DNA from 3 places in the Marinobacter subterrani genome. Region 2 is predicted to be linked to each of the others. Evidence: riboswitches for the same ligand, from Rfam matches in the RefSeq annotation. Region 2 holds a riboswitch; each other region holds the start of a gene.
What was found. Region 2 has a riboswitch for cobalamin ahead of msub_RS17360 (TonB-dependent receptor plug domain-containing protein). Riboswitches for the same ligand answer to the same signal wherever they lie in the genome.
Positions count from the first base shown of each region.

Region 1: linked by a shared signal. The riboswitch ahead of msub_RS15365 (ribonucleoside-diphosphate reductase subunit alpha) and the one ahead of msub_RS17360 (TonB-dependent receptor plug domain-containing protein) in region 2 are both predicted to bind cobalamin.
Region 3: linked by a shared signal. The riboswitch ahead of msub_RS11775 (ribonucleoside triphosphate reductase) and the one ahead of msub_RS17360 (TonB-dependent receptor plug domain-containing protein) in region 2 are both predicted to bind cobalamin.

Region 1 is NZ_LFBU01000001.1:3,302,683-3,306,844, reverse strand. It holds gene msub_RS15380 (DUF1190 domain-containing protein) at 1-378, opposite strand, end outside; gene msub_RS15375 (DUF350 domain-containing protein) at 487-906, opposite strand; gene msub_RS15370 (potassium channel protein) at 939-2,012, opposite strand; cobalamin riboswitch at 2,201-2,429, shown strand; gene msub_RS15365 (ribonucleoside-diphosphate reductase subunit alpha) at 2,624-4,162, shown strand, end outside.
Region 2 is NZ_LFBU01000002.1:329,899-334,060, forward strand. It holds gene msub_RS17355 (putative nucleotidyltransferase substrate binding domain-containing protein) at 1-1,583, opposite strand, end outside; cobalamin riboswitch at 1,705-1,929, shown strand; gene msub_RS17360 (TonB-dependent receptor plug domain-containing protein) at 2,066-3,907, shown strand; gene msub_RS17365 (cobalamin-binding protein) at 3,937-4,162, shown strand, end outside.
Region 3 is NZ_LFBU01000001.1:2,520,951-2,525,112, forward strand. It holds gene msub_RS11765 (anaerobic ribonucleoside-triphosphate reductase activating protein) at 1-205, opposite strand, end outside; gene nrdD (anaerobic ribonucleoside-triphosphate reductase) at 207-353, opposite strand; partial or broken gene msub_RS11775 (ribonucleoside triphosphate reductase) at 346-2,094, opposite strand; cobalamin riboswitch at 2,245-2,447, opposite strand; gene msub_RS11780 (iron transporter) at 2,550-3,089, opposite strand; gene msub_RS11785 (FTR1 family iron permease) at 3,132-4,162, opposite strand, start outside.

The DNA.
Region 1 (4,162 bases), on a different contig from region 2:
GTAGTAACCACGTTTGCCCTTGTTCCGGAACTGCAGGAGGGGCTCTGATGCCAGGGTTCGTGACCCTTCAAACAGAGGGCGGGCGACGAACGCGTCCATCCGGGGCTGAGCGTGGAGGACTGTCCTCGTTGTTATCCGCTTTCTGTCGTCATCCAGAACGTAGTAGTAGGTGCTGTCGGTGGTGCAGGCGCCATCGCCAAAATCCACTTCACAGTCGTCCTCGTTACGGTAACGAGGCCCGTACGTGGCCGCTTGCTGCTTGGAGGTCTCGTAGGCCGACTCGCACTCGGCGGCAAGGTGCGGAAGTGACCGCAGGCAGTCCTGTGCATTTATGAACACATACCCGGGAACACGATCGTCCGAACTGCAGCCTGACATTATCGCACCAATGGCTGCCGTCAGTGGAACGAGAGGATAAGACCTTACCTGTTTGCGCATTCGCACCAAGCGGATCATCGAAGTTCTTTTCATCGTATGACCCTCCCCTCAATAACTCATGCAGGCGGCATTCAACAGCCCCACGGCCACAGCCGTACCCCCTGCAAGGATCCCGGCGCTTGTTTCCTGGTTCACAATCCGGGTCGATAACCCCGGAATCACCAGCCACACAATCAGGTATGCCAGAATCTGGGCAATCAGGGCGATGGCACCCCAGATCAGGAAGTCGTAATAGGAGGCGGAATAGGTTGCCGCTCCGCTCAGGGCGACGCTGAAGCCGACAATAGACCCGGTGAGCGCAATGGCGGCGGCAATGTTCTTCTTTTCGCGAACCAGCTGCCACTCCCGGTGCGGAGTGATCAAGGGATACAACCACTTGAAAATCAGCAACAGCACCAGCGAGGTGCCAAAAGCGAGGGCAAAATCGTCAAGTCCGGACAGTGACGGATGAAGCAGGTTTTCTTCCATGAAAGGTCTCCTTGTTTGCTGCGTGCCGGTGCCTATCCGGCGGGCTGGTTGGTTTGATCAACGAATGCGTGCCAGTCTTCTGCCAGAATACGGCGGTTGGCAATGTAATAGATTCGGGCGCCGGGGCCGACTGGGTACGTCAGGCCCGGGTTGATCTCGATGGATTTCTCACCCGGCTCCTGAACACCAATGATCAGTGCGTCAAAGATCTGCTTGAACGGGTGAAGCAGATCGCCAACGCTTTGCCGGGGCGCTGTTTCCGGCAACATCAGCGAGAACTGGGTCATACCGCCGGCGACGCTCAGGAGATCGTGGTGAAGGGCGCTCGAGCCGGGATCCGCTGCCGACTTCGCCAGCATTTCGACGGCCACGGAGGGTGTGCACTCAACGGTGGGGCAATGATGTGTCAGTAACTGGCTCAGTCGCTCGTTGTTGAAGTAGGCAATCATGTGGGCCGCAGGGTTCAACTGATAGCACAACAATGCACAGGTCAGGGTGACATCGTCCTCCGGCGAGTCAATGATCACGCAGCTTGCCTGCGCAATGCCGGTACGTTTCAATTCCCTTTCATCGGTGTATTGTCCCAAGCGCACGAAATAGATGCTGTCGGGCATCGGGTTTTCCTGGGGCGAGGTTGCGGCAAGCAACACCGCACGGTTGGACCCGGCCATGGATTCCTCTTTCAGCAGTAGCTCCAGCAGATGGAGGGTTCGCGTGTCGTTCCAGCCGATAACAACGATGTGATTTTCAAATACCTGGAAATCTTTCATACCTTTGATTCCTTTCTGCCAATGATGCACTGCAAACGCGCCGATCCGGCCGATGGTCAATGCAAACAGACTGAGCCCCGCGGGAACGATAAAGCCGATGGTCCAGATACGGCCAATCGTTGTTTCTGGCGAGAAATCGCCGTAACCGACAGTGGATGCGGTAATGATCAGCCAGTAGAAGAAGTGGTCCGGAGAGGTGAGAGAATGCTCGCCCGCCAAACTCAGCCCGGCCCAGGACAGGGCGGCATAAGAAATGAGCATTACGGCGAGATTAAGGCCGGAGAGCTCGGCAAAGTAGTTGGCAAACAAGGCCCGCAGCCGCTGGAAAATTATCATAATCCAAACGACCGCCGTACTGCGGAAAAGTAAAAAGAGTGCAACAGAAACACCGCCGAATCCTTGGCTCGATGAATAATATCCGTCGCGGAGTGATCCGCGAAGCCGGCGTATTTCGCCCCAAACAGGAACCAGTGTCAAGTTCGGTTGTTCGCGTGTGTTGGGTTGCTACCGGTGGAATTTGGGCATATAGTGTTTGCGTCTCTGGTTTAACACTATATGTTGTAATTTTAACAGCCAAACCTCCACAGCATAAAGTATCGGGAATCCGGTGAGACTCCGGAACTGACGCGCAGCGGTATTGGGGAACAAGCGTGGCATCAAGACACTGGCGCAAGCCGGGAAGTCGCCACACGAGGCCGAATCGAACGATTCACGCCCCTGAGTCCGAAGACCTGCCAGGGAAACAACTGCACCTTCGCGTTTCAAGGTGAGCAGACCGGACTCAGGCCAGACGTGTAGGTCGGATTAGCAAAGCGTAATCCGACACCCCTGTCTGCGCCAAACCGCCTTTGCCGGATTACGCTTCGCTAATCCGACCTACGGTGGTGCTCCGATTCTCTGCCTACGCGATGGTGAAAGGAATTCAACGCGTATTCAGGAGAACACACATGTCCGCCTCAGCCCTGGCCGAACCCCGGCCAACCTCGCACACCGATACTGAATCCCTGCAGGTCATCAAACGTAACGGAACGCTTGTCGGCTTCGATCCGTCGAAGATCAGCATTGCCGTGACCAAAGCGTTTCTCGCTGTTGAGGGTGACAAGGCCGCCGGCTCGGCCCGCATCAACGATGCCGTACGCCGGGTTACCGACCAGGTTATTCAGGCCATCAGCCGGCGCCTGAAAGCCGGCGGCAAGGTGCATATCGAAGACATTCAGGACCAGGTGGAACTGGCCCTGATGCGGGCCGAGGAGCAGAAGGTGGCCCGCGCCTACGTGCTGTACCGGGAAGAACACGCCCGGGAACGCGCGCTTCACGCCCCGGTGGAAGCCCACCCACACCTGACTGTGAAACAGGCCAACGGCGAGATTGTCCCGCTGGATCTGGGCCTGATGAAACTGCAGGTGGAGCAGGCCGCCACCGGGCTGGAAGGCATCAACGGCGACTCCCTCGTGGAGGACGCCCTCACCAACCTGTACGACGGCATAGCCGAGGAAGACGTGCTGTCCGCACTGGTGATGACCGCCCGTGGCCGCATCGAACAGGAGCCTGACTACAGCGCGGTTACCGCCCGGCTGTTGCTGGAACAACTGCGGCTGGAGAACGCCAGCGCACTGGACCTGCCCCGCAGCCTGCCGCTGGCGGAGATCTACCCACAGGCCCTGAGCGCCTTTATCGAAGCTGGCATTCGCCACGAGCTGCTGGACGAAGCGCTGGCCAGTTTTGACCTGGAGCGCCTTGGCGCTGCCCTGAACCCGGAGCGTGACCTGCAATTCGGCTTCCTCGGTCTGCAAACCCTGTACGACCGGTACTTCCTGCACTGGAACAAGGCCCGTCTTGAGCTGCCCCAGGTATTCTTCATGCGCGTCGCCATGGGCCTGGCCCTGCGCGAAGACGACCCGAACGCCCGCGCCATCGAGTTCTACAATCTGTTGTCGTCGTTTGACTACATGGCTTCCACACCCACGCTGTTTAACAGCGGCACCCGCCATTCCCAGCTGTCGTCCTGTTATCTGACGACGGTCGGCGATGATCTCGAAGACATCTACGGCGCCATCCGCGACAACGCGATGCTGTCAAAATGGGCTGGCGGCCTGGGCAACGACTGGACCCCGGTACGTGCGCTCGGCTCCCACATCAAGGGCACCAACGGCCAGAGCCAGGGCGTGGTGCCGTTCCTGAAAGTGGTGAACGACACCGCCGTGGCGGTGAACCAGGGTGGCAAGCGCAAGGGCGCGGTCTGTGCCTACCTGGAAAGCTGGCACCTGGACATCGAGGAGTTCCTGGAACTGCGCAAGAACACCGGTGACGAACGCCGCCGCACCCACGACATGAACACCGCCAACTGGGTGCCGGACCTGTTGATCGAGCGGATGCGTGACGACAAAGACTGGACCCTGTTCTCCCCCAGCGATGCTCCGGATCTGCATGACCTGTACGGCAACGCCTTCCGTGAACGTTACGAGCATTACGAAGCGCTGGCCGAG
Region 2 (4,162 bases):
CAGGCCAGGGCATGAACCCGGATCAGGTCAGACAGGGGCGCCGTGCCCCGGCGCTTGAGGTTGAAGGTTTTCTGGTGCTTGCCGTCCTCCTCCAGCACGAAGGTGCGGAAGAACCCGATCGGCGGTGTGCGGTTGAGAGCATTGCGGGCAAGCATGGCCAGGAACCTCGGGCTGTTGCTGGCCTTGTTGGCAACCAGGGTTTTCAGTTGCTCGGCAAACCCGGTCTCGCCATGGATACCGTCCAGATCGAAGAAAATGTTGCTGTTGAGCAAGGCCTGGGCCTTGGGGTTATCAATCCAGTCGGCGAAATAGTCCTTCCAGACCCGCAGCGGCTGGCGCCATTTCTGATTGGTGGCCATGATATCCCCGGTACAGTAGGTGTAGCCGCACTGGGCCAGACCATCGCTGACATATTTCGCCAGCGCCAGGAAATAGCCATCGTGCTCTTCGGGAACAAAACAGTCGTCCAGGATCATGGCGTTGTCCTGGTCCGTGACCACCAGTTGCTCATCACGGGCCATGGAGCCGAGCGCCATGAAGCAGTAGGGAACCGGCGGTGGCCCGAGATGCTCCTCGCCCAGTTCCAGCAGCCTCTGGGTAAAGCTGCGCCCGATGCCCGCCATGGCGCTGCCGATCATGTGGGAATTGGCGTCTTCGTTCACCATCCGCACGAAACTGTCACGGACATCCAGGCTGACCTTTTTCAGCCCTTTGAGGTTCTGCTGGTGGTAGATGTTGCTGACCAGGTAAAGACTGCTCTGGCTCTCGTACTTCACGATGTCGGAAAGGGCGATGACGCCCCGGACGTCGTCCCGGTCCATTACCGGAAGGTGGTGTACGTTGTTGTGCAGCATGGTCAGCATGGTCTCGAAAATGAACATGCTGGAGGGAATGGTGATCAGGTCTTTAGACATGATGTCGCTGATCGGCGTTTCCGAGGGCAAGGCCTCGGTGAGGGCCCGGGTGCGCAGGTCCCGGTCGGTAATGATGCCGCGCAGCAGGGGCCGTTCGCCCTCTTCATCCATCAGCAGTAAAGCGGAAACGCCGTTGTCGGTCATGATCCGGGCGGCTTCCTGGAGCCTCACGGTGGAGGGTGCCGATACCGGTGGCCGGGAAATCAGCCGGGTGACCTTGGCGGTCATCAGTTCGTTGGACTTTTCCCGGCGGGAAAGCGCAGAGCGCAAACGGCTGCGGTCCTCGATTTCCACAAAGTCGGCGAAGTTATCGTCGCTTTCCCACAGGAACTGGAAGGTCTCACCGGGGATCTTGTAGAGCAGCGTGTCTTCCAGGGCTTTTGCCGGAAACCGCACGCGCTTGTTCATCAGCAGGCCGAACTGGCCGAACATCTCGCCCTCGCCGATCCGGTTGTACAGCTCGCCGGACCGGCGATAGATCTCCACGGCCCCGGTGCGCACATAGTAGAGCCAGTTGTTCTGGTCACCGACCCCGAGGATCTGGGTGCCGGCCTTGAAGTACACCACCTCGATGCCGCCCACCACCTTGTCGAGCAGCGCCTCGTCCATCTCGTCAAACGGCGGGTACTGTGCCATGTGATTGCGGATGTCGATAAGCTCGGCCTGCATAAAACTCCCTGTTTTCGCGGGGGAAACTGGTTCTCAGACTGGCAATATAGCAGCGGGAGGGGGCAGCGGCCATGTCGACCTTTGATGGATCTCATTGACCGCTTTGCCCGGTATTGCTAGCCTTGCCACACTTTTTTCAGGTGTCCGTCGCAAAGCGCGACGGGTGAAACGGGAAATCGGTGAGTCTGGCCCCCAGCCAGTACAAGTCCGATGCTGCCCCCGCAACGGTAAGCAGGATAACGGCAATCTGATGCGCCACTGTGTCGCCAAGACATGGGAAGGTGATTGCCCGGGAACCTTGGTTCCGCCTGCCAGCCCGGAGACCGGCCTGGAAAAACACCCGAAGTTGCGGTGGGCGACCTGGGTGGGTGTAATCCGGTTCCGCGTTCCTGCCACCTGATGCCCACCTGCCCTTTCTGTCCGTTCCGTAGCATAAAACCTGACCCCCGTGCGGGCGAGCGCGGATTGCGGAGCGAAAAAGAATGCCTTTGAAACCCTCCTTACCTGTTGTAGTGGCGGCAACGTCAGTTTTGATCCTGCCTGGTCTGGCGTTCGGCCAGAGTGATACGAATGAGGAAGCCCTTGATCCGATTGTTGTCACGGCGACCCTGGGGCCGAAAACCGTGGGGGAAAGTCTTTCATCGGTAACCGTCATTGAACAAGATGACATCCGGCGTCAGCAGCCGGCCGAATTCACGGACCTGTTGCATGCCCAGCCAGGTGTCAACGTGGTGTCCGATGGCAGTTACGGTAAAACCACCAGTGTCTTCCTGCGCGGTGCGGGCAGTTCCGGCACTGTTCTGCTGTTGGACGGTATCCGCCTGCGCTCCGCCACTGCCGGCATCCCGCCCTGGCAGTTTCTGCCGCCGGAGCTGATGGAACGGGTGGAACTGGTGCGCGGCGCGAAAAGCTCGCTGTACGGGGCCGATGCGGTGGGCGGTGTCATCCAGGTTTTCTCCCTTGAGCCGGAGGCGGGCCGCCAGGGCTGGACCGAACTGTCGGGCGGCTCCCACGAGACACTGGAAACCACGGCAGGTGTGGCCGGGCGGGAAGGGCGCAACGCCTTTCTGGTCGGCGGTGTCTATTCCGATACCGAGGGCACCAACCTGCGCGCCGGGGGCGAAGACAAGGGGTTCCGCAACGCCGGCGGCCTGGCCAAAGTCAGTCACCAGTTTGATCAGGGGGGCGGCGCCGGCGTTACAGTGTTCCAGTCCGAAGGCAATACCGAGTTTGAGGGTGGCGACACCGACTTCCAGATCCGTGCCATGGGGCTTTATCTGGAAGCCGTGGCCAGTGACTACTGGCGCACCCGCATCCAGTTCTCCGAATCCCGGGACGAACAGGAGACGTTCGGTTCCTACCCCAGTGTGTTCAATACGCTGCATCGGTCGGCCCGCTGGGAAAACACCCTGACTGCGGGGGTCCATGAATTTGTGATCGGCTCGGAAGTCATGGTGGACGAGGTGGCGGGCACCAGCGAATTCACCGAAGACAGCCGGACCAACACGGCGGTCTTTGGCCAGGCCCGACTCAATTTCGGTGCCACGGATCTTATGGCCAGTGCCCGCCTCGACGACAACGAAGCCTACGGCAAGGAAGAAACCGGCGGTATCGCCCTGGGGCACGAGCTCGACCGGGTCCACCGTGTGCGGGTGAGTTACGCCACCTCGTTCCGGGCACCTACCTTCAACGACCTGTACCTGACCGTGCCCTACTACACCGGCAACCCGAACCTCGAGCCGGAAGAGGGTAAAATGATGGAGGCCGGAATAACCGGTCGCTACGACACCTGGTTCTGGGATGTCGCGGTTTATCAGAACGACGTTGAAGACCTGATCACCTACGTGTCTGACCCGGTCACGTTCGAGGGCACAGTCGAGAACGTCCAATCCGCCCGTATTCGTGGCATAGAGTTGTCCTCCGGTTTTAAAACCACTAACTGGGACCTGAACGCGGCGCTGACCTGGGCCGACAGTGAGAACCTCGATTCCGGCGCACGCCTGCCCCGGCGGGCGGAAAAGAACCTTCGCCTGGATGTTGATCGTCTGTTTGACAAATGGTCGGTGGGCGCCAGCTTTATCGCCGAAAGTGATCGGTATAACGATGCCGCCAACAACAGCCTGTTACCTGGCTACGGTACGGTTGATATAAGGGCGGCCTGGAATTTCCTGCCGGGCTGGTCGGCCAGCTTCAAGGTGGATAATGTGCTGGATCGCCGCTATGCCACCAGTCTGGGCAACGACAGCGTGACTTTCGAACCCTTTGACTATCTGGCTGCGGGTCGGACCTATATGGCCTCGGTGCGTTATGATTTTCGACAGTAGGCTCAGTTTCTGGCCGGTGACGTAATCCCATGATCCAACGCAGGCTTGTTCTGATATTGGTGCTGTTCGCCCTGATGCCCGCAGCGGCATTGGCAGATCCGCCCTGCGTGAAGGACGCCCTGAGTCGTGAGATGTGTCTTCAGGCACCGGCGAAGCGGATTGTTTCTCTCTCCCCCGGTGCCACCGAACTGCTCTTCTCGGCCGGCGCCGGAGACAGTGTGGTGGCTGTCAGTGCCTGGAGTGATTTTCCAGCCG
Region 3 (4,162 bases), on a different contig from region 2:
AACCCTGCCGGCTTTTCAGGTGCCGGTGGGCTTGTTGCCAGGTCATTTTTTCATCACCGGCTTCCAGTGGTATAAGATGAGGGTTATGGCAGTAATGGCAACGCCAGGGACAACCCTGCAGGAACAGGGTTGCCGCTAGGTGTTGCGGATAATCGACGGTGGAGAAGGCGGCCATGCCTCCGATCACCAGGTTATCCGCAGTCATTTCAACGCTCCCGGAAGTGGGTGCGTTCGCGATGCTCGGATTGCTTGCCTTTGTTAAAGGCCGAGACCGGGCGGTGGTAGCCCATTACCCGGGTCCACACTTCGCAACGCTGGCGTTGGCTGTCATCGGGAAGTTTCTGGTTATCCATGCTGAACTCCTTCTTTGCTTCTTGGGGAAGTGCCGGACGTTGCCGGCAGTGATTGCCCGGCCAGCAACAACTCGTCGCATTTCGGGCAGAATTCGTGCTCTCCGTTCAGATACCCGTGCACCGGGCAGATGGAGAAGGTGGGCGTTACTGTGATGTACGGCAGCCGGTAGTTCTCCAGCACTGTTTTCACAAACCGGCCGCAGGTAGCCGCATCGCTGATGCGTTCGCGCATATACAGGTGCAGTACGGTGCCACCGGTGTAGCGGGTTTGCAGTTCATCCTGAAGATCCAGGGCTTCAAACGGATCGTCGGTGTAGCCCACCGGCAGCTGGCTGGAGTTGGTGTAATAGGGGGCATCCGGTGTGCCTGCCTGCAGGATGTCGGCAAACCGTTTTTGGTCTTCCTTGGCGAACCGGTAGGTGGTGCCTTCGGCCGGGGTGGCTTCCAGATTATAGAGATGGCCGGTTTCTTCCTGGTATTGCTTCATCCGCTCCCGCACATGATCCAGCAGTTCCAGTGCAAAGGCCCTGCCCTGCTCGCTACTGATATCTTCCTGATCGGCAGTAAAGTTGCGGACCATTTCGTTCAGGCCATTCACTCCAATGGTGGAAAAGTGGTTTCTCAGGGTACCGAGATAACGTTTGGTGTAGGGGAACAGGCCTTCCACCATCAGCCGGCCGATCTCCTGGCGCTTGGTTTCCAGGCTGTCCCGGGCCAGGTCCATCAGTTCATTCAGGCGGGCATAAAGCGCCGGTTTGTCCCCTTTATACAGGTAACCCAGCCGGGCGCAGTTAACGGTGACCACACCCAGCGACCCGGTCTGCTCCGCTGAGCCAAACAGGCCATTGCCCCGCTTGAGCAGTTCCCGCAGGTCCAACTGCAGGCGGCAGCACATGGAGCGCACCATGTTGGGTTCCAGGTCGGAATTGAGGAAATTCTGGAAGTACGGCAGACCGTAACGAGCGGTCATTTCAAACAGTCGCAGGGCGTTGTCGGATTCCCAGTTAAAGTCCCGGGTGATGTTGTAGGTGGGAATCGGGAAGGTGAACACTCGGCCCTTGCTGTCACCCGCCGTCATCACCTCGATGTAGGCCTGGTTGATCATGTCCATCTCGGCCTGCAATTCGCCATAGCTGAATGGCATTTCCTCACCGTCAACAATCGGTATCTGTTCCCACAGATCGTCCGGGCAAACCCAGTCAAAAGTGATGTTGGTAAACGGCGTCTGGGTGCCCCAGCGGGACGGCACGTTCAGGTTGTAAACAAACTCCTGGATGCACTGGCGCACGGTGGCGTAATCCAGTTTGTCCTTTCGGATAAACGGCGCCAGATAAGTGTCGAAAGAGCTGAAAGCCTGGGCCCCAGCCCACTCGTTCTGCAGGGTGCCAAGAAAATTGACCATCTGGCCGATGGCACTGGACAGGTGCTTTGGCGGGGCGGCTTCCACCTTGCCCGGCACGCCGTTCAGGCCCTCGTGCAGCAGAGTACGCAAAGACCAGCCGGCACAGTAACCACTGAGCATGTCCAGGTCGTGAATGTGCAAATCTGCCTGCCGGTGGGCCTGGCCGATTTCCGGGGTATACACCTCGTTCAGCCAGTAGTTGGCAATCACCTTGCCAGCGGTGTTCAGGATCAGGCCACCGAGGGAATAGCCCTGGTTGGCATTGGCGTTCACCCGCCAGTCGCTGCGGTGCAGGTATTCACCAACAGTGGCGGAGATATCCAGCAAGGCCGGATCAACAGGGTGCGAGGTGGTGTGGGCAGACATCAGGTTCCTCCTGGAAGCGCGTCAGGTTGTCGCAATAGGTGCAGCAACGTTCGCGAATACAGGAGGCCAGGCACGGGCGAGTGCCCGAGACATGATCAGCTGTTCACCCTGAGTCGCGAAGGTGCAGTGCTTGTTGCCCTGGCAGGTCTTCGGACTCAGGGGCGTGAGCCTTCCGGCTCTGCCTTACGTGGCGACTTCCCGGCTTGCGCCAGTGTCATCATGCCACGCTCGTTCCCCAATACCGCTGCGCGTCAGTTCCGGACTCTCACCGGATTCCTCGCCACAAACACAACATGTTGTGGCTTACCAAGACAAAATCACTATATACGCTGCGAAAACCAGATTCAAGGAAAACAGATATTTATTTTACTTGAATAACAGGCAGGATCCGCCTGCGCAGCATTTGCTCCACAGGCGGCAGAAATCAATCAGTAACCGCCCTTCTTACCGGTACCGACAAACGCAAATTCCCACTCGACATCAAACGGTGACCACCATTTGCCAACGCCGGTTTCCTTATCCTTGTGGCGGTAGAAGCCCTGATACGGAGGCGGATCGATGTGGTAGGTCACCTGGTACTTGCCGGGACCATCCAGCTTGATATTGGCTCCGTAATGGGGGCCGTCAGAGGCAACCATCGGCATAAAGGCACCGGTCGTTGACCAGTCCGAGCCTTCCTTGGTCAGGGTATAGGTGACGCCCAGATAGGGCACCCAGGCGCCAGCGCCAAACCCGTTGTTGTTGCCGGGCAGGGCCACCACATCGGCTTCAAGATGGATATCCTTGTCGCCCATGCCGGGCAGTTCCGGAGTCATCATCACCGGTTGCAGATATACGGCGCCGATTTCCATGCCGTGCTTTTCCACCGGCTCGCCGATCATCACCTCACCGGCCAGGGCAGAACCGGCCACACTCAGGCTGCCAGCCAGCAGGGTGGCCGAGGCCAGGGTTCGGGTAATTGCTTTCATCGCATTGCTCCTTCTTTCATGGGTAAACTTGTATGACGTGCCTCAGGCCTGCGCCGCCGCCCGGCGACGCAACCATAACCAGCCACCGGACAGGATCAATGGCAAGAGCACCACAGCCTGGGCCAGCAGGGTTTCGAGGGTTGGATAGACACCCAGCCAGGCCAGCCGGGGAATGCCCGGCAGCGGGGTAATGTCCACCCAGCCGGCTTCCTGAAGTTCAAGGATGCCGGTACCGACAAAACTGAAGGCGAGATAGAACAGCAGCGCTGCCGTGGCACTGAAGAACAGGGGTAACGGCAGTCGCAAAGACGCGGTGCGCATTATCAGGAAAGTCACCACCAGCGCACCGGCGGCTCCCGCTGAACCCAGCAGCATGGGTAAGGCGGCGCTCTCCGCCTGCCCCGCCAACGCGTAATAGAACAGGGTGGTCTCCGCCCCTTCCCGGTAAACCGCCAGGAACACCGCCAGCCCCAGCGCCCACAGCTGACCGTTGGAAAGAGCGCGGTCCACCTTCCGGCGGATATAGGCCTGCCATTTGTCGGACTGTTGCTTGGCCAGCAACCAGTGGCTGACGTACAGAAGCACAGCCGCGGCAAAGAGCATGGTGATACCTTCCAGCGCTTCACGGGCCGTACCGGAGATATCAAACAGAATTTTCATGCCGTAAGCCGTCAGCAAGCTGGCCACCAGGGCCAGACCTACCCCGGCATACAGCGACGACATACCACGGCCGCCGGCGGAACGGCGTAAGTAGGCGGCCAGGGCCATGACCACCAGCATGGCTTCGAAGCCCTCGCGTAACAGGATCAGGAAAGACTGCAGAACCAGTCCGGTAAAACTCAGGTCCTCATCGGCAAACAGGTTGGCGACATCGGTAGTCAGAGCCCCCTTGAGTTTCAACCAGGCCCCGGACACCTCGCCTTTCGGAGCTCCCTTGGCGGACAGGCCAATCACCTCACCGAACCGGGATTCCACCCGGGTTTTCAGGTGCGGATCTTTCATGCCAACGACGGTTTCCAGGCCCTTGCCCTCGAAGACATCGAAATACAGGGCCGAAAACCGGTCCATGGTAT